DNA from 3 places in the Kitasatospora sp. NPDC018619 genome. Region 1 is predicted to be linked to each of the others. Evidence: riboswitches for the same ligand, from Rfam matches in the RefSeq annotation. Region 1 holds a riboswitch; each other region holds the start of a gene.
What was found. Region 1 has a riboswitch for S-adenosylmethionine ahead of thrC (threonine synthase). Riboswitches for the same ligand answer to the same signal wherever they lie in the genome.
Positions count from the first base shown of each region.

Region 2: it holds a riboswitch for S-adenosylmethionine, as region 1 does, so the genes downstream of both, ACH5AR_RS03625 (IclR family transcriptional regulator) here and thrC (threonine synthase) in region 1, are expected to answer to the same signal.
Region 3: it holds a riboswitch for S-adenosylmethionine, as region 1 does, so the genes downstream of both, ACH5AR_RS14720 (aminotransferase class V-fold PLP-dependent enzyme) here and thrC (threonine synthase) in region 1, are expected to answer to the same signal.

Region 1 is NZ_JBISAI010000023.1:69,716-75,360, forward strand. It holds gene otsB (trehalose-phosphatase) at 1-477, shown strand, start outside; gene ACH5AR_RS29045 (trehalose-6-phosphate synthase) at 464-1,930, opposite strand; gene ACH5AR_RS29050 (glucosyl-3-phosphoglycerate synthase) at 1,980-3,017, opposite strand; SAM riboswitch class I at 3,129-3,264, shown strand; gene thrC (threonine synthase) at 3,281-4,561, shown strand; gene ACH5AR_RS29060 (MoaD/ThiS family protein) at 4,597-4,875, shown strand; gene ACH5AR_RS29065 (cold-shock protein) at 5,414-5,617, shown strand.
Region 2 is NZ_JBISAI010000002.1:243,459-249,103, forward strand. It holds gene ACH5AR_RS03610 (HEAT repeat domain-containing protein) at 1-310, opposite strand, end outside; gene ACH5AR_RS03615 (HEAT repeat domain-containing protein) at 314-985, opposite strand; gene ACH5AR_RS03620 (hypothetical protein) at 1,275-1,715, shown strand; SAM riboswitch class I at 1,868-2,010, shown strand; gene ACH5AR_RS03625 (IclR family transcriptional regulator) at 2,212-2,925, shown strand; gene ACH5AR_RS03630 (NADP-dependent oxidoreductase) at 3,092-4,054, opposite strand; gene ACH5AR_RS03635 (GlxA family transcriptional regulator) at 4,125-5,126, shown strand; gene ACH5AR_RS03640 (alpha/beta fold hydrolase) at 5,185-5,645, opposite strand, start outside.
Region 3 is NZ_JBISAI010000008.1:106,707-112,351, reverse strand. It holds gene ACH5AR_RS14735 (hypothetical protein) at 1-16, opposite strand, end outside; gene ACH5AR_RS14730 (rhomboid family intramembrane serine protease) at 217-1,044, shown strand; gene ACH5AR_RS14725 (Lrp/AsnC family transcriptional regulator) at 1,041-1,322, shown strand; gene ACH5AR_RS14720 (aminotransferase class V-fold PLP-dependent enzyme) at 1,326-2,693, opposite strand; SAM riboswitch class IV at 2,744-2,862, opposite strand; gene trpD (anthranilate phosphoribosyltransferase) at 2,971-4,047, opposite strand; gene ACH5AR_RS14710 (hypothetical protein) at 4,165-4,590, opposite strand; gene ACH5AR_RS14705 (heme-copper oxidase subunit III) at 4,987-5,607, shown strand.

The DNA.
Region 1 (5,645 bases):
GCGTTGCCGGGGGTGCTGGAGCGGGTGGGGGCGCCCGAGGGGACGTGGGTGGAGGACAAGGGGCGCTCGGTGGCGGTGCACACCCGCCGTACGGCGGAACCGGAGCGGGTGCTGGAGTTGCTGCGCGCGCCGGTGGGGGAGCTGGCGGCCGCGCACGGACTCGTGGTGGAGCCCGGGCGGCTGGTGCTGGAGCTGCGCCCGCCGGGGGTGGACAAGGGGGCGGCGCTGACCGGGTTCCTGCGGGAGCGCGGGGCGCGGTCGGTGCTCTACGCGGGGGACGACCTGGGGGACGTGGCGGCCTTCGCGGCGGTGGAGGAGCAGCGGGCGCAGGGGCTGGCCGGGCTGCTGGTGTGCGCCGGCGCGGTGGGGGACGCGCCGGTGCGCGAGCTGGCCGACCGGGCGGACCTGGTCGTGGGCGGGCCGGAGGGCGTGGTGGAGCTGCTGACGGCGCTCGGGGACGAGCTCACAGGGCGTTGAGCTGGTCCAGGAACCACTGCTGCGGGGGGAGGGCGGTGGCCGCGGCGGCGAGGCGCTTGGTGCGGTCGGCGCGCTCCTCCCGGCTCATGGCCAGGCCGGCGTGGAGCGCGTCGGCGGTGGCGATGACGTCGTACGGGTTGACGCTGAGGGCGTCGTCCGCGAGCTCCGCGTGGGCGCCCGCCTCGCGGGAGAGGACCAGGGCGCAGCCGTGGTCGGAGACCACCGGGACCTCCTTGGCGACCAGGTTCATGCCGTCCCGGATCGGGTTGACGAGCGCCACGTCGGCGAGGCGGTAGGCGGCCAGGGAGCGCGGGAAGTCGTCGTCGACGTGCAGGATCAGCGGCTGCCAGGTGGCGGTGGCGAACTCGGCGTTGATGGCGGCGGCCAGGTCCTGGACGGCGGCGGTGTAGTTCCGGTACTCGGCGAGGTCGGTGCGGGAGGGGTAGGCGAAGGCGATGTGCACCACCCGGTCGTGCCACTCGGGGCGGGTGCGGAGCAGGTGCCGGTAGGCCTGGAGGCCGCGGACGATGTTCTTGCTCAGCTCGGTGCGGTCGACCCGGACGATGGTGCGCCGGTCGCCGACGGCCGCGCGGAGGGCGGCGAGGCGTTCGTCGACGTCGGGGCGGTGGGCGCGCTCGCGCAGGAAGTCGGCGTCGGCGCCGAGGGCGTGGACGCCGAGGGCGGTGGTGCGGCCGCGGTGGGTGACGGTGAGCGCCTCGTGGTCGACGGTCGCACCGAGGACGGACGCGCAGCAGTCGGCGAAGGCGCGGGCCCAGCGCTCGGTGAGGAAGCCGGCCCGGTCGGCGCCGAGGATGCCGGTGAGGACGGCCTCGGCGACGTCGTCGGGCAGCAGCCGGTAGTACTCGGGCGGGGCCCAGGGGGTGTGCGAGAAGTGGCCGATCCGCAGGTCGGGGCGGGCCTCGCGGAGCAGGGCCGGGGCCAGCGAGAGGTGGTAGTCCTGGACGAGGACGGCGGCGTCCGGGGCCGCCTCGGCGGCGAGGGCCTCGGCGAAGGCCTCGTTGTAGGCCCGGTAGGCGGCCCACTCGGTGCGGAAGTCCGCGTCGAAGGAGGGGGCGGTGGGCGTCGCGTAGAGCAGGTGGTGGACGAACCAGAGGGTGGAGTTGGCGACGCCGTTGTAGGCGCGGGCGAAGGTTTGCGGGTCGATGTCCAGCATGCGCACGGCCTGGCCGCCGACCTCGTGGCCGGCCAGGTCGAGGCGGCCGTGCGGGGCCTCGGCGGCCGCTCTGCGGTCGGCGTCGCCGAGGGCGGCGCAGACCCAGACGGCGTTCGGGTCCTCGATGGCGGACAGGCCGGAGACCAGGCCGCCGCCCCCGCGCCGCATGGTCAGCGTGCCGTCCGCGGTGGTGCTGAAGGACACCGGTCCCCGGTTGGATGCCACCAGGACGGGGGCGGTGCCGGTCGCGCTCGAACGGTTGGTCGTGTGATCGCCCATGGTTGGGATGTTGCCGGGGGCCCGGGGTGGCAAACCCCGTCCGGGCCTCTCAGTGGCGGGTCGCGTATTCGGGGACGGTGTGCATCGGGGGGCGTTCGAGGGCGGTCACCGGGTGGGTGTGGGCGGTGAAGGCGCGGGTCCGCGGGTCGCGGGTGAACTGGGTGAGGTGGGGGTGGACGAGGTCGGCGGAGGCCTTGAGCCGGTGGGTGCGGTCGAGGCGCTCCAGGGCCGTCCGGTAGATGGTGGCGGCCATCCGGCCGAGCGCCTGGCCGTCCTGGTGGCGGTGGTGCCGGACCCCGACGTCCACCTGGGCCAGGGCGTCCAGGCCGACCAGTTCCAGGGCGTCGACCAGCAGGCCGAGCTCGACGCCGTAGCCGGTGGGGAAGGGCAGCCGTTCGAGCAGTGAGCGGCGGGCCGCGTACTCGCCGCCGAGGGGCTGGACGAAGCCGGCCAGCTCGGGCCAGTGGAGGTTGAGCAGGGGGCGGGCGACGAGTTCGGTGACCCGGCCGCCGCCGGCCGGCAGCACGGCGCCGTCGGACTCCAGCGGGCGGTCGTACATGGCCTTGACCAGTTGGATGGACTCGTCGGTGAGCAGCGGGCCGACGATCCCGGAGACGAAGGCCGGGTCGAACTCGCGCAGGTCGGCGTCGACGAAGCAGACGATGTCGCCGCGGGTGACGAGCAGCGAGCGCCAGAGCACCTCGCCCTTGCCGGGCACGGCGGGCAGCCGGGGGAGGATCAGGTCGCGGTGCTCCACCCGGGCGCCGGCCCCGGCGGCGACGGCGGCGGTGGCGTCGGTGGAGCCGGAGTCGACGACGACGAGTTCGTCGACGAGCGGGAGGCGGTCCATCAGCTCGCGGCGGACGGTGCGGACGATGTCGCCGACGGTGGCCTCCTCGTCCAGGGCGGGGAGGACCACGCTGACCGTGCGGCCGGTGCGCTCCTTGGCGGCGAGGAGGGTGCGCACCGGCCGGTCGGCCGCGCTCCAGGAGCGGCGGCGCAGCCAGGACGCCGCCTGCGGGAGGAGCTCGGGGGTCGGTTCGGCGGGCACGGAGGTCTCCTCGGCGAGGTCGGTGGGACGGGCCATCTCGCGTGGCGGACGGTCCCGTTCAGGGTTGACGCCTTCGGATACAGTCTTCGTACAGCGGTCGGACCTTTGCACGCCGGGGTCTCCGTTGCGCACCACCACAATTTCACAAGCTCATCCAGAGGGACTGAGGGAACGGCCCGTTGACGTCCCGGCAACCTTCTCGCGCGGCTGTCGACGACAGGCCCCGGCGGGACAGGTGCCAATTCCGGCCCGTGTCGCGACCGCGCCACGGGGAAGATGAGGAGAGAGGCCTCGCCATCATGGCTATCGACACCGCCACACCCGTTTCCGTCGACCTCGGCCCGGCCGCCGCGCTGTCCTGTCGCGAGTGCGGTACCCGCTTCCCGCTCGGCCCCAGCTTCGCCTGCCTGGAGTGCTTCGGCCCGCTGGAGATCGCCTACGAGTTCGGCAGCGAGGGCGCCGAGGAGCTGCGCCGGCGGATCGAGGCCGGTCCGGCCTCCATCTGGCGGTACGCGCCGCTGCTGCCGGTGCCGGCCGACGTCGCGTCCAAGCCGAACCTGAACCCCGGGTGGACCCCGCTGGTGAAGGCGGACAACCTGGGCCGGGAGCTCGGGTTCACCGCCCGGCTGCACGTCAAGGACGACTCCGGGAACCCGACCCACTCGTTCAAGGACCGGGTGGTCGCCTGCGCGATCGAGGCGGCCCGGGCGTTCGGCTACACCACGCTGTCCTGCTCCTCCACCGGCAACCTGGCCGGCGCGGTGGGAGCGGCGGCGGCCCGCGCGGGGTTCCGGTCCTGCGTGTTCATCCCGCACGACCTGGAGCAGGGCAAGGTCGTCATGGCCGGGGTGTACGGCGGCGAGCTGGTCGGCATCGAGGGCAACTACGACGACGTGAACCGCTTCTGCTCGGAGCTGATCGGCGACCCGGCCGGCGAGGGCTGGGGCTTCGTCAACGTGAACCTGCGGCCGTACTACGGCGAGGGCTCGAAGACGCTGGCGTACGAGATCTGCGAGCAGCTCGGCTGGCGGCTGCCGGAGCAGATCGTGATCCCGATCGCCTCGGGCTCGCAGCTGACGAAGATCGACAAGGGCCTCCAGGAGCTGGTCAGGCTCGGGCTGGTCGAGGACCGGCCGTACCGGATCTTCGGCGCCCAGGCCGAGGGCTGCTCGCCGGTGTCGGCCGCGTTCAAGGCCGGCCGGGACGTCATCAAGCCGGTCAAGCCGGACACCATCGCCAAGTCGCTGGCGATCGGCAACCCGGCCGACGGCCCGTACGTGCTGGACATCGCCCGCCGCACCGGCGGCGCGGTGGAGGACGTCACGGACGCCGAGGTCGTGGCGGCGATCCGGCTGCTGGCGCGGACCGAGGGCATCTTCGCCGAGACCGCGGGCGGGGTGACCGTCGGCGTGCTGAAGAAGCTGGTCGAGACCGGCCAACTGGACCCGTCGAAGGAGACCGTCGCGATCAACACCGGCGACGGCCTGAAGACGCTGGACGCCGTCTCCGACGCCGGGATGACCGCCGTCATCCGCCCGACGCTGGACTCGTTCCGCGCCGCCGGCCTCGTGTCCGCCTGAACCACCCGATAGGCCCCGCCCCCGCAAGGAGAGTCATGAGCGCCAACGTCCGCATCCCCACCATCCTGCGCACCTACACCGGCGGTGCCGCCGAGGTGACCGCCGAGGGTGCCACCCTGGCCGAGGTCGTCGCCGACCTGGAGAAGAACCACGCGGGCATCTCGGCCCGCATCCTGGACGACACCGGCAAGCTGCGCCGCTTCGTCAACGTCTACGTGAACGACGACGACGTGCGCTTCGCCGAGGGCCTGGCGACCGAGATCAGGGACGGCGCCAGCATCTCGATCATCCCGGCGGTCGCCGGCGGCTGCTGAGCCCGGCGCCGGTAACCCGCGGTCGCCCGCGCGTACGGAATTCCGCTTCCCGTATGCGCGGGCGACCGCGTGCATTCCGGCCGGAATATTTCCCGGTGGAGTCGGAGTAGAGTGTGGCTCGGCTGGGAACAGGGATTCCCTTTCGGCCCCCGCAGTGCTCGGCCCGGGGGTGTCCGGCCGCGCGGAGCGGCGCGTGAAACATGTCAGGCAGATGTCAGAATTCCTGCGGACGTTTGAGTAATTCGTCCGCTATGTCCCGCGTGGAATGCCGAGATTATTCCGATTCGGCCCGTCCTGTCCCCTGACGCCGGAGCGGAATTACCGGCGGCTGGCCCTGTTGCAGAGGGCGTCGATCCGGATACATTCAGCGGCGGTCGACGCAATCACCCGCTCACCGGAAGCCGCCCGGCGGTCCGTGCGGAGGGTTGCGGCGTGCACGGCTGCGCCCAGGGGGGGTTCCCCGGGCCGGCCTTCAACCAACCCGGGCCCGCGACCTGCGGGCACGTGAAGGGCCAGCACAGCACTAGGGGAGTTCGGAATGGCTCAGGGCACCGTCAAGTGGTTCAACGCGGAGAAGGGCTACGGCTTCATCGCGGTCGACGGTGGTGCGGACGTCTTCGTCCACTACAGCGCGATCCAGATGGACGGCTACCGCACCCTCGAGGAGGGCCAGCGGGTCGAGTTCGAGATCTCCCAGGGACAGAAGGGCCCGCAGGCGGACATGGTCCGCGCGGCGGTCTGACCCCTTCCGGCTCCAGGAGCTCGGCGCG
Region 2 (5,645 bases), on a different contig from region 1:
CGTCGATCCGCCGCAGCCGGGTGAGCAGCTCCGTCTCGGCGGCGATGCGTTCGCGGGTGCGCCGGATCAGGTCGTCCACGAGCCCGGCGGGCGCGAAGCCGGGGTCGTCGAGGGCCCGGCCGACGTCGCGCAGCGACAGGCCCAGCGACCGCAGGCTCTCGATGTGGAAGATCCGCCGGATGTCCTCGTCCGAGTACCGGCGGTAGCCGGAGCCGGTTCGTCCGGTCGGCCGCACCAGCCCGAGCGACTCGTAGTGCCGGAGCATGCGGGCGCTGACCCCCGACCGCCGGGCGACGTCGCCGATCAGCACTGCCTACCGCCCCTCCCGGCCGCCCCCGCCGAGGACCGCCGTCCGCTTCGCCTCCTCGATCGCGAGCTCGAACCCGGCGTCCGGCTCGCGCCACAGCCGCTCGGTGGCGAGCGCGTGGGCGCGCACCCCGGGGTCGGGGTCCGTCGCCGCCGCGGCGAGCACCGGCAGCACCTCCTCGCCGAGCGCGACCAGCGCCCGGCTGAGGCTCAGCCGCGTCTCCCGTGGGCCGCGTCCGAGCTGGGTGGCCAACACTACGGCCAGCGCGTGCCGCCCGTCCTCGGGGACGAGCACGACCGCGGCCCGCCAAGCGCTGCGGGCCACCTCGTCGTCGGGGTCGGCCAGCAGCGCGGGCGTGATCGCCGGCCAGGCCCGCCGGTCCCCGATCTTGGACAGGGTGTGCAGGGCCTGGCTGCGGGCCTGGGCGCGCTCCGCGCGGACCTCGTCGAGCAGCAGCGGTACCGTCCGGGCCGCCTCGTGCCGGGTGAGCGCCCAGGTGAGCATCTCGCGCACGGAGAACTCGGGCTCCACCGCGCACCGCTCGACGAGCCCGCCGACGAACCCCGGGTGCGGGCTCGCGCCGACGGCCATCGCCGCCCTCAGCCGCACCGACGGGTCCTCGTGCTCCAGCGCGCGCAGCGCCCGCAGCGTGTCCGTCTCCTGCTCCGACCTGGTCATCGGGACCACCTCCTGGGCCCCACTGAAGGGCTTGACACGGTGACAAGGTCAAGCGGGCGGGGATGCCCCCGCGCGGCGGTGCCGGGCCGGCCGGGGCCGTCCGCCCCACCTCCGCCCCGCGATCGCCCCACGGCCGTCCCACGACAGGACGGGCATCCGGACCTACCGTGAACGTAGGACTTCCGGTCCGGGGCCCTCCGCGAGCCGAGCCTCCCAGGCGGTCGCCAGGCGGGCCCGACCACCCGCCTCCCGCAGCCCGGGGGCGGTCGCCACCGAAGGAGTCACCGTCATGACCAGCAGTGTCAGTGGAGTCGGCAGCAGCCAGATCCGCCAGCCCCAGCGGCACCCCTACGCGTCCGGATGGACCGTCTTCGCCGGGGTCATGCTGATCACCGGCGGACTCATGGCGATCACCGAGGGGATCTCCGCGATCGCCGAGGACGACCTCGTCGTCGCCACCCGCAACTACGTGTACTCGATGGACACCGCGGGGTGGGGGTGGATCCACGTCGTCCTCGGGGCCTTCATCGTCCTGACGGGCGTGGCCGTGTTCAGCGGCGCCGTGTGGGCCCGCGCGGTCGGCCTCGTCGTCGCCGGGCTGGGGATGATCGCCAACTTCCTCTGGCTGCCCTACTACCCGGCCTGGGCCATCGTGCTGATCGCGATCGACGCCCTGGTCGTCTGGGCGCTGTGCGTCGGACGGGTCGAACCCGCCACGAAGGACGCCTGACCGGGAGCGCGTGACCGGCTCCGCCCCCGCGGCGGAGCCGGTCGGTGACGCCCGGGGGAGGGCCGTGGACGGAGCCGGGAGCTCCCGGGCACGGGACCGGGAGCGGAGGGGGGCTTGCCGACCGGCCCGGGGAGTCTTGTATCGTTCCTGGCGAATCATCCAGAGGGGTGGAGGGACCGGCCCTACGAAGCCCCGGCAACTCCCCGTTCGACCCGGCGTCCGAAGTACGCGCCGTGCCGTCCGGGATCAGTGCCAACTCCGGCCTGCCGCCACTGTGGCGCGGGAAAGATGAGGAGACACGGTGCTCTCTGTGCTGTCCTTCGTCCGGGCGCTTCCCACCCCGGTCCTTCCGCGTACCCGTCTCGTGCCCGGCGCAGGCCATCGGCCGACTTCTCCGGCCCGTCCTCGCTGACCACCCCCACGGCTCCCCGCCAGGAGCCGCCGTGAGCAGCGAGCGGGTGCCCGCTGCTCCGGCCCCGAGACTGGAGTACCCCCCATGGAGAACACGAGCGGCGTCGGCGTGCTCGACAAGGTCACCTCGATCCTCGGCACCCTGGAGGCCGGGCCCACCACGCTGGGCGGCCTGGTCGCCGCCACCGGCATGGCGCGGCCCACCGCGCACCGGCTGGCCGTCGCCCTGGAACACCACCGCCTGGTCAGCCGGGACCTCCAGGGCCGGTTCGTGCTCGGCCCCCGGCTCGGCGAGCTCTCGGCGGCCGCCGGCGAGGACCGGCTGCTGGCCGCGGCCGGCTCGGTCCTCGCCCAGCTGCGGGACGCCACCGGGGAGAGCGCCCAGCTCTACCGGCGGCAGGGCGAGGTGCGGATCTGCGTGGCCGCCGCCGAGCGCCTGTCCGGGCTGCGCGACACCGTCCCGGTCGGGGTCACCCTGCCGATGAAGGTCGGCGCCGCGGCCCAGGTCCTGCTCGCCTGGGAGGAGCCGGAGCGCCTGCACCGCGGCCTCCAGGGCGCCCGCTTCACCGCCACCGCGCTCAGCGGCGTCCGGCGCCGGGGCTGGGCGCAGTCCGTCGGCGAGCGCGAACTCGGCGTCGCCTCCGTCTCCGCGCCCGTCCGCGGCCAGGCCAACCGGGTGGTGGCCGCCGTCACCGTCTCCGGCCCGATCGAGCGGCTCAGCCGCCACCCGGGCGCGCACCTCTCCCAGGCCGTGGTGGAGGCGGCGCACCGGCTGACCGAGGCCCTGCGCCACCCCTGACGGGGGCCCACCCCGCAAGCCCCCTGGTCCGGGCTCTGGGACGCACCTCCGCGCGCCCCAGGGTCCGGACCAGGGCCCCTCGCTCCGGCGCCCGCGACCCGTCCGGGAGGCGCCCGCGACCCGTCGCTCCGGCGCCCGCGACCCGTCGGCCGGTCCCCGGTCGACGCTACGGCCGGACGGTGAGCACCAGCTTGCCCGTGACCCGGCCCGTGTCGCCCTCCGCGTGCGCCCGGGCCGCCTCCGCGAGCGGGTAGCTCCCGGAGACGTGCGCGCGCAGCCGCCCGGCCGCGGCCAGGGCGGCGATCTCCGCCATCCCCTGCTGGTCGTGCTCGACCAGCAGGGCCTTCGCGGTGACGCCCAGCTCGGCGGCGCGCTCGGCCAGGCCTTCGAGGCCCTGGGGGATGATCGAGACCAGGATGCCGCCGGGCCTGAGGGTCTCCAGCGAGCGCAGCCGGTCCCGGCCGCCGAGCGGGTCGAGGACCACGTCGACGTCGCGGGCCTCCCGCACGAAGTCGGCGGTGCGGTAGTCGATCACCTCGTCCGCGCCCAGCCCGCGGACGAAGTCGTGCTTGGCGGCGGAGGCGGTGCCGATCACGTACGCGCCGCGGGCCTTGGCGATCTGCACCGCGACGTGCCCCACGCCGCCGGCCGCCGCGTGCACCAGGACGCGCTGCCCGGGCTCCAGCCGCGCGGTGTCGACCAGGGCCTGCCAGGCGGTGAGCGCCACCAGCGGGAGCGCGCCCGCCTCGGTGTGGCTCAGCGCGGCCGGTTTGGGCACGAAGGCCCGGGCGGGCCCGGTGACGTACTCGGCGTGCGAGCCGACGCCGTACGGGTAGGGCAGCATGCCGAAGACCTCGTCACCGGGGGCGAGCAGCGAGACGCCGAGGCCGACCGCCTCGACCGTGCCGGAGACGTCCCAGCCGAGGGTGAACGGGGGCTGCCCGAGGAAGAGGCCGTGCGCGCGGTGCTTCCAGTCGGTGGGGTTGAGGCCGGCGGCGTGGACGGCGACGAGGACCTGGCCGACGCCCGGCACCGGCCGCTCGACCTGCGCCTCGTGGAGGACCCCGGGGCCGCCGAGGGTGGTCTGGGTGACGGCCCGCATCGTGGCCTGGGTGGTGTTCGTGGTCATGGACCAAGCCTGCGGCCGGGGCCCTGACCTGCGAAATGGCAAGATTGCCAAAGAACGATAGGATCATGCCATGGCTGTCACGGAGCCCCTCGTCCTGCGCGACTCGCCGCCGCACCGCGTGGTCGTCCTCGCCCTCGACGGCGTCTACCCCTTCGAACTGGGCATTCCCAACCGGGTCTTCCCCGGCGTCCCGGGGGCGTACCGGGTGGTGACCTGCGCCGCCACGCAGGACCGGACGGTGGCGACCGACGCCGACTTCACGATCACCGTCGGGCACGGGCCGGAGGCGCTGGACACCGCCGACACGGTGGTCATCCCGCCGTACGCCCTGCACCGCGTCACCGCCCGCCTGCCGGAAGCGGAGCGCGCGGCCCTCGCCCGGATCCGCCCCGGCACCCGGATCGTCTCCATCTGCACCGGCGCGTTCGCCCTCGCGGCCGCGGGTCTGCTCGACGGGCGCCCCGCCACCACCCACTGGGCGCTGGCACCGGCCTTCCGCCGGATGTTCCCGAAGGTCGCCCTGGACGCCGACGTGCTGTTCGTCGACGACGGCGACATCCTCACCTCGGCGGGCGCCGCCTCCGGCCTCGACGTGTGCCTGCACGTGGTGCGCTCCGACCACGGCAGCGCCGCCGCCAACCAGGTCGCCCGGCACTGCGTGGTGCCGCCCTGGCGCGAGGGCGGCCAGGCCCAGTACATCGAACAGCCGGTGCCGCCGGAGGGCGCCAACGGCACCGCCGCGACCCAGGCCTGGGCCCTGGAGCGCCTCGACCGACCGCTCACCCTGCGGGAGTTGGCCGCCCACGCCCGGATGAGCCCGCGGACCTTCGCCCGCCGCTTCCAGGAGGAGACCGGCACCAGCCCCGGGCGCTGGCTGATCCGCCAGCGGCTCCACCGCGCCCGGCACCTGTTGGAGACCAGCGACCTGCCGGTCGACCGCATCGCCGCGGAGATCGGCTTCGCCACCGGCGCCTCCCTGCGCCAGCACCTGCACGCCGCGATCGGCGTCTCGCCCCAGGCCTACCGCAACACCTTCCGCGGCCGGGGCGCGGGCGCCCCGGCCCGGAGCTGAGCGGCCCGGAGCTGAGCGGGCGCGGCGGGCCGGGCGCGGGGCGGCCAGGCCGTTCCCGCTACTTCAGCAGGAACGCGTGCACCGCCTGCCGGCCCGCCGGGTTGGCCGCCCGGCTCTGCACCGAGTGGGCCGCCCCGGGGACGATCACGATCTGCGGGTCGTGCGCCAACTCGGCCGTCTGGTAGAGCACTTCGTACGGAGTGCCCAGGTCGCGGTCGCCGCCGAGCAGGAGCACCGGCACGTCGGGCAGCCTGCGGTGGGCCGGGGGCAGGGGCGGCACCGGCTCGCGCGGCCAGTCGAGGCAGACCAGGAGGCTGCCCAGCCCGGTGGCCGTCGCGGCGTCGAACGGCCAGGTCTGCTCGGCCGTCAGCCGCTGCCGGGTGCGTTCCAGCGCCGCCGCGCGGCCCGCGACGGGCGTGTCGGTGCTGCCCCACGGGAAGCGCGAGTCGGCGCAGAGGGTCGCGGAGTGCAGCCCCTGGCTGAGCTCCTCGGCGGGGGCGGCGTCGACCACCTGGTGGA
Region 3 (5,645 bases), on a different contig from region 1:
GGGCGGGGACGGTCATCGGGGGTCCTCTCGGGTGGTCCCTGCGGGGGCAGGCGCTCCCCCCGGAGCCCCGGCGTCGGCGGCGGGAGGCGGGAATGCCCGCCCCAAGCCTATTGCCTGGGGCAACCGTCGCGACCACCGGTCGCCACAACACAGGCCCTAGTCCACCTGCCGTAAACCGCCGTGTCACCCGCGCCGCCCGGAGGGATGCTTGGCGGCATGGCACTCGCGGCCCCCGACCACACCGCCGCCCGGGACGGCCGCCCGGCGGCGGCCGTCCCCGCGGTCAGCTACGCCCTGATCGCGCTGAACACGCTGGTCTTCCTGCTCGGCCCCGCCGCCGGGCTCAACCCGCTGTACGGCAGCGGCCGGGCGCGGGTCTGCGCGGAGCAGCGCTACGAGCAGCGCTGGGGCGCCGTCCCGGCCGAGGTGCTGGCCGGACGCCCGCTGACCGCCGGGCAGCTGGCCGAGGCCCCCGACCCGGTCCCCGGCTGCCCGGCCGCCCCGACCCCGGGCAAGCACCCGGCGCTGTCCGTCCTCACCGGGCTGTTCGTCCACGCCGGCTGGCTGCACCTGCTGGGGAACCTGCTCTTCCTCCAGGTCTTCGGCCCCACCGTCGAACGGCGGCTGGGCCGGGCCCGGTACGCCGTCTTCTACCTGGCCGCCGGCAGCCTGAGCACCTACGGCTTCGCGCTCGCCGAGGCGCACTCGCCGGACTCCACGCGGGTGCTCATCGGGGCCTCCGGGGCGATCGCCGCGGCCCTCGGCGCCTACCTGCGCCTGCACCCCCGGGCCAGGGTGACCACCCTCGTCCCGCTGCTGCTCTTCCTGCCGCTGCGCTTCCCCGCCTGGCTGGTGCTCGGCCTCTGGTTCGCCCTCCAGTGGTGGTCGGTGCACACGGCCGGTCCCGGGGTGGCGTACCTGGTCCACGTGATCGGCTTCTCGGCCGGGTTCCTCTACGCCTGCACCGTGGTCCGCCACCCCCCGAGACGACCGGGCCGACGCCCGATACGCTGGCGGCACCCCACAAAGGAGCCCGAACTGTGATCACCGCCATCGTCCTGATCAAGACCAGTGTCGACCGCATCCCGGAGATCGCCGAGTCCATCGCCGCCATCGACGGCGTGAGCGAGGTCTACTCGGTGACGGGGGGCTACAACCTGGTGGCGATGGTGCGGGTGCGACGCCACGACGACCTGGCCGAGGTCATCCCGGGCCGGCTCAACAAGGTCCCGGGCGTGGCCGACACCGAGACCCAGATCGCCTTCCGCACCTACTCCCAGCACGACCTGGAAGCCGCCTTCGCCCTCGGCCTGGACGAGTAGCCGTCAGCCCTCGCGCCTGGTGTCCGCGACGCAGCGCCCGCCCTCGTTGCGGTAGTTCCAGGAGGCGCCCTGCGTGACCAGCTCCCGGACGGCGGTCAGGAAGCGGTCGACGTGCTCGTCCGGCGTCCCGGCGCCGAAGCTCACCCGGATCGCGTTCAGGCTGCGCTCGCCCGGCAGCGAGGGCTCGGGCGCCCCGCACTCGGACGGGGCGACGTCCTCGTCCCCGAGCAGCGTGCGCACCAGCGGGTGCGCGCAGAACAGCCCGTCGCGCACCCCGATCCCGTACTCGGCCGACAGCGCGGCCGAGAAGTGCGAGCTGTTCCAGCCCTGGACGACGAAGGAGAGCACGCCGACCCGGGCGGAGCCCTCACCGAACAGGTTGAGCACCTTGACCTGCGGGATCCCGGCCAGCCCGGCCGTCAGCCGGTCGATCAGCTGCTGCTCGCGGGCCTCCAGCGCGTCGAAGCCGGCCTCGGTCAGCGCCCGACAGGCCGAGGCGATCGCGTAGGCGCCGATGACGTTCGGCGAGCCGGCCTCGTGCCGGGCCGGGCCGGTGTGCCACTGGACGGCCACCGAGCCGTCGGTCTCCCGGGCCACCGTGCGGGTCGCCCCGCCGCCGGCCAGGTACGGCGCGGCCGCGTCCAGCCAGTCCGCCCGGCCGGCCAGCACCCCGGCGCCGAACGGCGCGTAGATCTTGTGGCCGGAGAAGGCGATCCAGTCGACGTCCAGCTCGCGCACCGAGACCCGGTGGTGCGGCGCCAGCTGGGCCGCGTCCAGCACCACCCGGGCGCCGTGCCGGTGGGCGGCCGCGGTCAGCTCCGCGACCGGCCACAGCTCGCCGGTCACGTTGGAGGCGCCGGTGACGCAGAGCAGCTTGGGGCCCTCGGGCGCGTCGGCGAGGGCGGCGTCCAGCGCGGCCACCGCCTCGGCCCGCGAGCGCGGCGCCCGCAGGTAGGTGACGGCCAGTCCGGCGTGCGCCCAGGGCAGCAGCGAGGCGTGGTGCTCGGTCTCGAAGGCGAAGACCCGGGTGCCGGCCGGGACGGCCGAGGCGAGCAGGTTGAGCGAGTCGGTGGTGGCCCGGGTGAAGACCACCTGGTCGCCCTCGCGCAGGTCGAGGAACTCGGCGACGGTGCGGCGGCTCTGCTCGAACAGGTCGGTGGACAGCTGCGAGAGGTACCCGGCACCGCGGTGGACGCTGCCGTAGTACGGCGCGTAGGCGGCGACGTCGTCCCACACCCGCTGGAGCGCCGGCGAGCTGGCCGCGTAGTCGAGCGCCGCGTAGCCGACCTTCTCACCGCTGGCGAGCGGGACCTGGACGTCGGCGCCGAGGACGGCGAGCGGGGCGAGGGTTTCGGTGGTGAGGGACGACATGGGGATGCACTCCTTCTGGGGTCAGGGACCCGGGGAGTGCTCGTCGCCGGTGTCCGCGCTTGCCGCACGGACGGTTTGCCGTGGCGACCCGGTCCTCACCCAGGGCACCCCGCCACGGACGGAGGGTTGCCGGACAGCCAGCTGGGGCTTGGCGCTGTCACTCATGACCTGGCGAAGACTCTAGGCCGCGCCCGTCGGGCGGTCAAACGGGCGTCCGGCATCCGGACAGCACCGGAGCCCGTGCCGGCGCACCGGCACGGGCTCCCCAACTACCGCCTCAGAGGCGGCTGGTGGCCTCCGACCAGCGCCGCAGCAGATCCTGCGCGGCACCGGAGTCGATCGCCTTCGCGGCCCGCTCCATGCCGGCCGCCAGCTGCCCGGTCAGCGGCGCGTCGCCCAGGTCCAGCGCGACCAGCGCCGCCGCCGTGTTCAGCAGGACGGCGTCCCGGACCGGCCCGTGCTCCCCGGCCAGCAGCCGCCGGGCGACCTCGGCGTTGTACGAGGCGTCCGCCCCGCGCAGCGCCTCGATGCCGACCAGCTCGATGCCCACGTCCCGCGGATCGAAGGCGGTCTCGGTGACCACCCCGTCGCGCACCAGCCAGACCTGCGAGGTGGTGGTGATGGTCAGCTCGTCCAGCCCGTCGTCGCCGCGGAAGACCAGCGCCGTGGAGCCCCGCTCGGCGAGCACCCCGGCGATCAGCCCGGCCAGCCGGGTGTCGAAGCAGCCGATGGCGTGCGCGGAGACCTTCGCGGGGTTGGTCAGCGGGCCGAGGATGTTGAAGGAGGTCGGTACGCCGAGGTCGCGCCGCGCGGTGGCGGCGTGCCGCATCGAGGGGTGGAACCTCGCCGCGAAGCAGAAGGTGAGCCCGACCTCCTCGGCCACCTCGGCGACCCGCCGCGAGGAGAGGTCCAGCGCCACCCCGAGCTTCTCCAGCACGTCCGAGGAGCCGCTGGTCGAGGAGGCCGACCGGTTGCCGTGCTTGACCACCTTGGCGCCGGCGGCCGCCGCGACGATCGCCGACATCGTGGAGATGTTGACGGTCTTCGCCCGGTCGCCGCCGGTGCCGACGATGTCCACCGCCGGGCCGGGGATCTCCAGCGGCTCGGCGTGCGCGTACATCGCGTCGACCAGACCGCCGATCTCCTCGACCGACTCGCCCTTGGCCCGCAGCGCGACCATGAACCCGGCCACCTGCGCGGGCGAGGCCTCGCCGCTCATGATCCGGTCCATCGCCCACGCGGTGGACGCGCGGTCGAGGTCCTCCCCCTCCAGCAGCGCCGCCAGGAGGTCCGGCCAGGTGCGGACCACCTGCGCGGGGTCGCTACCGCCGTTCGCAGGGTTCACGTTCACCATGGCTGACTCCAGCTGTTGTCGGTTCCCCGCCCAGGGGGACGCCCGTACGGACAGGAGCCAGCCTATCGAGCGAAGCTCTCGCCACGACCCCCCTCTTCCGGTTGCCCGGGGCGGGGCTCAGCGGACGGCCGGAGTCCGCTTCGCCAGCCGCGCCCGCAGCAGGGTGGCGACCGCCCCGGCCAGCGCCACCGGCTCCACCGGGTGGGAGATGGCGGCGTCCGCCCGGCTCCAGGCGGCGAGCCAGGAGTCCTGCGGCCGGCCGATCAGCACCAGCACCGGCGGGCAGCCGTAGATCTCGTCCTTGAGCTGGCGCCCGAGGCCCAGCCCGCCGGCCGGAACGGCCTCGCCGTCCAGCACGCAGAGGTCCACTCCCCCCTTCTCCAGCGCCCTGAGCACCGCGGGGGTGGTCGCGCACTCCAGGTAGGACAGTTCCGGAAGGTCCTCGGCGGGCCGGCGGCCGAGCGCCGTCAGCACCTGCTCGCGGGTGTTGCGGTCGTCGCTGTAGACGAGGACGGTGAGCGTCTCGTCGGTCGTGTACGCCATGGACCCTGCTCCCTCAAGTGTGATCCGGACCACGTTCGCCTGATCCGGATGCTACTCCGGATCACCCGCCGCCGAGCCCCCCTCGCGCACGTTCCTTCCCGGCCGGCCCCGCCCCGGGCTCACCCACCCGGAGGACGGCCCGTCACCCCCGCCCGCCCGGTCCACCCGTACGGCCGCCCCGGGGCCCGCTCCCCTATCCCGCGCCGCTGCTCCGACCGTGCACCGACGCGCCGGGCAACCGGGTCGTAGGCTGCCCCGAGGAACCATCAGAAAAGGGACACGCCGCTGCTCAGCCCCCGCCCGGGCACCCCGCCGCCGCCCAAGCGGGCATACCGCACGCACCGGACACTCCGAGGGACACCCCCCGACGTGAAGACGGAATAAGGGACCGACATAATGTCCGTCGTGGCGACAGCAACAGCAGTAGAAACCGGGCACGCGCACGGATCGGTCAACCGGCCGAACATGGTCAGCGTCGGAACGATCGTCTGGCTCAGTTCCGAGTTGATGTTCTTCGCGGCCCTCTTCGCGATGTACTTCACGCTCCGCTCCGTCAAGGGGCCGGAGTTCTGGACCGAGAAGGCCCACGCCCTCAACGTGCCCTTCTCCTCGGTCAACACCACGATCCTGGTGCTCTCATCGCTCACCTGCCAGCTCGGCGTGTTCGCGGCCGAGCGCGGTGACGTGAAGAAGCTCCGGGCGTGGTTCATCCTCACGTTCGCCATGGGCGCGGTCTTCATCGGCGGCCAGGTCTTCGAGTACACCGATCTGGTCAAGAAGGACGGCCTCTCGCTGTCCTCCGACCCGTACGGCACGGTGTTCTACCTGACCACCGGCTTCCACGGGCTGCACGTGACGGGTGGTCTGATCGCCTTCCTGCTGGTCCTGGGACGGACGTACGCAGCCAAGCGCTTCACGCACGAGCAGGCCACCGCCGCGATCGTCGTGTCGTACTACTGGCACTTCGTCGACGTCGTGTGGATCGGCCTGTTCGCGACCATCTACCTGATCAAGTAACCAGCTGATCAGGTCGCTGGCCACCGGCAGCGGCCCCC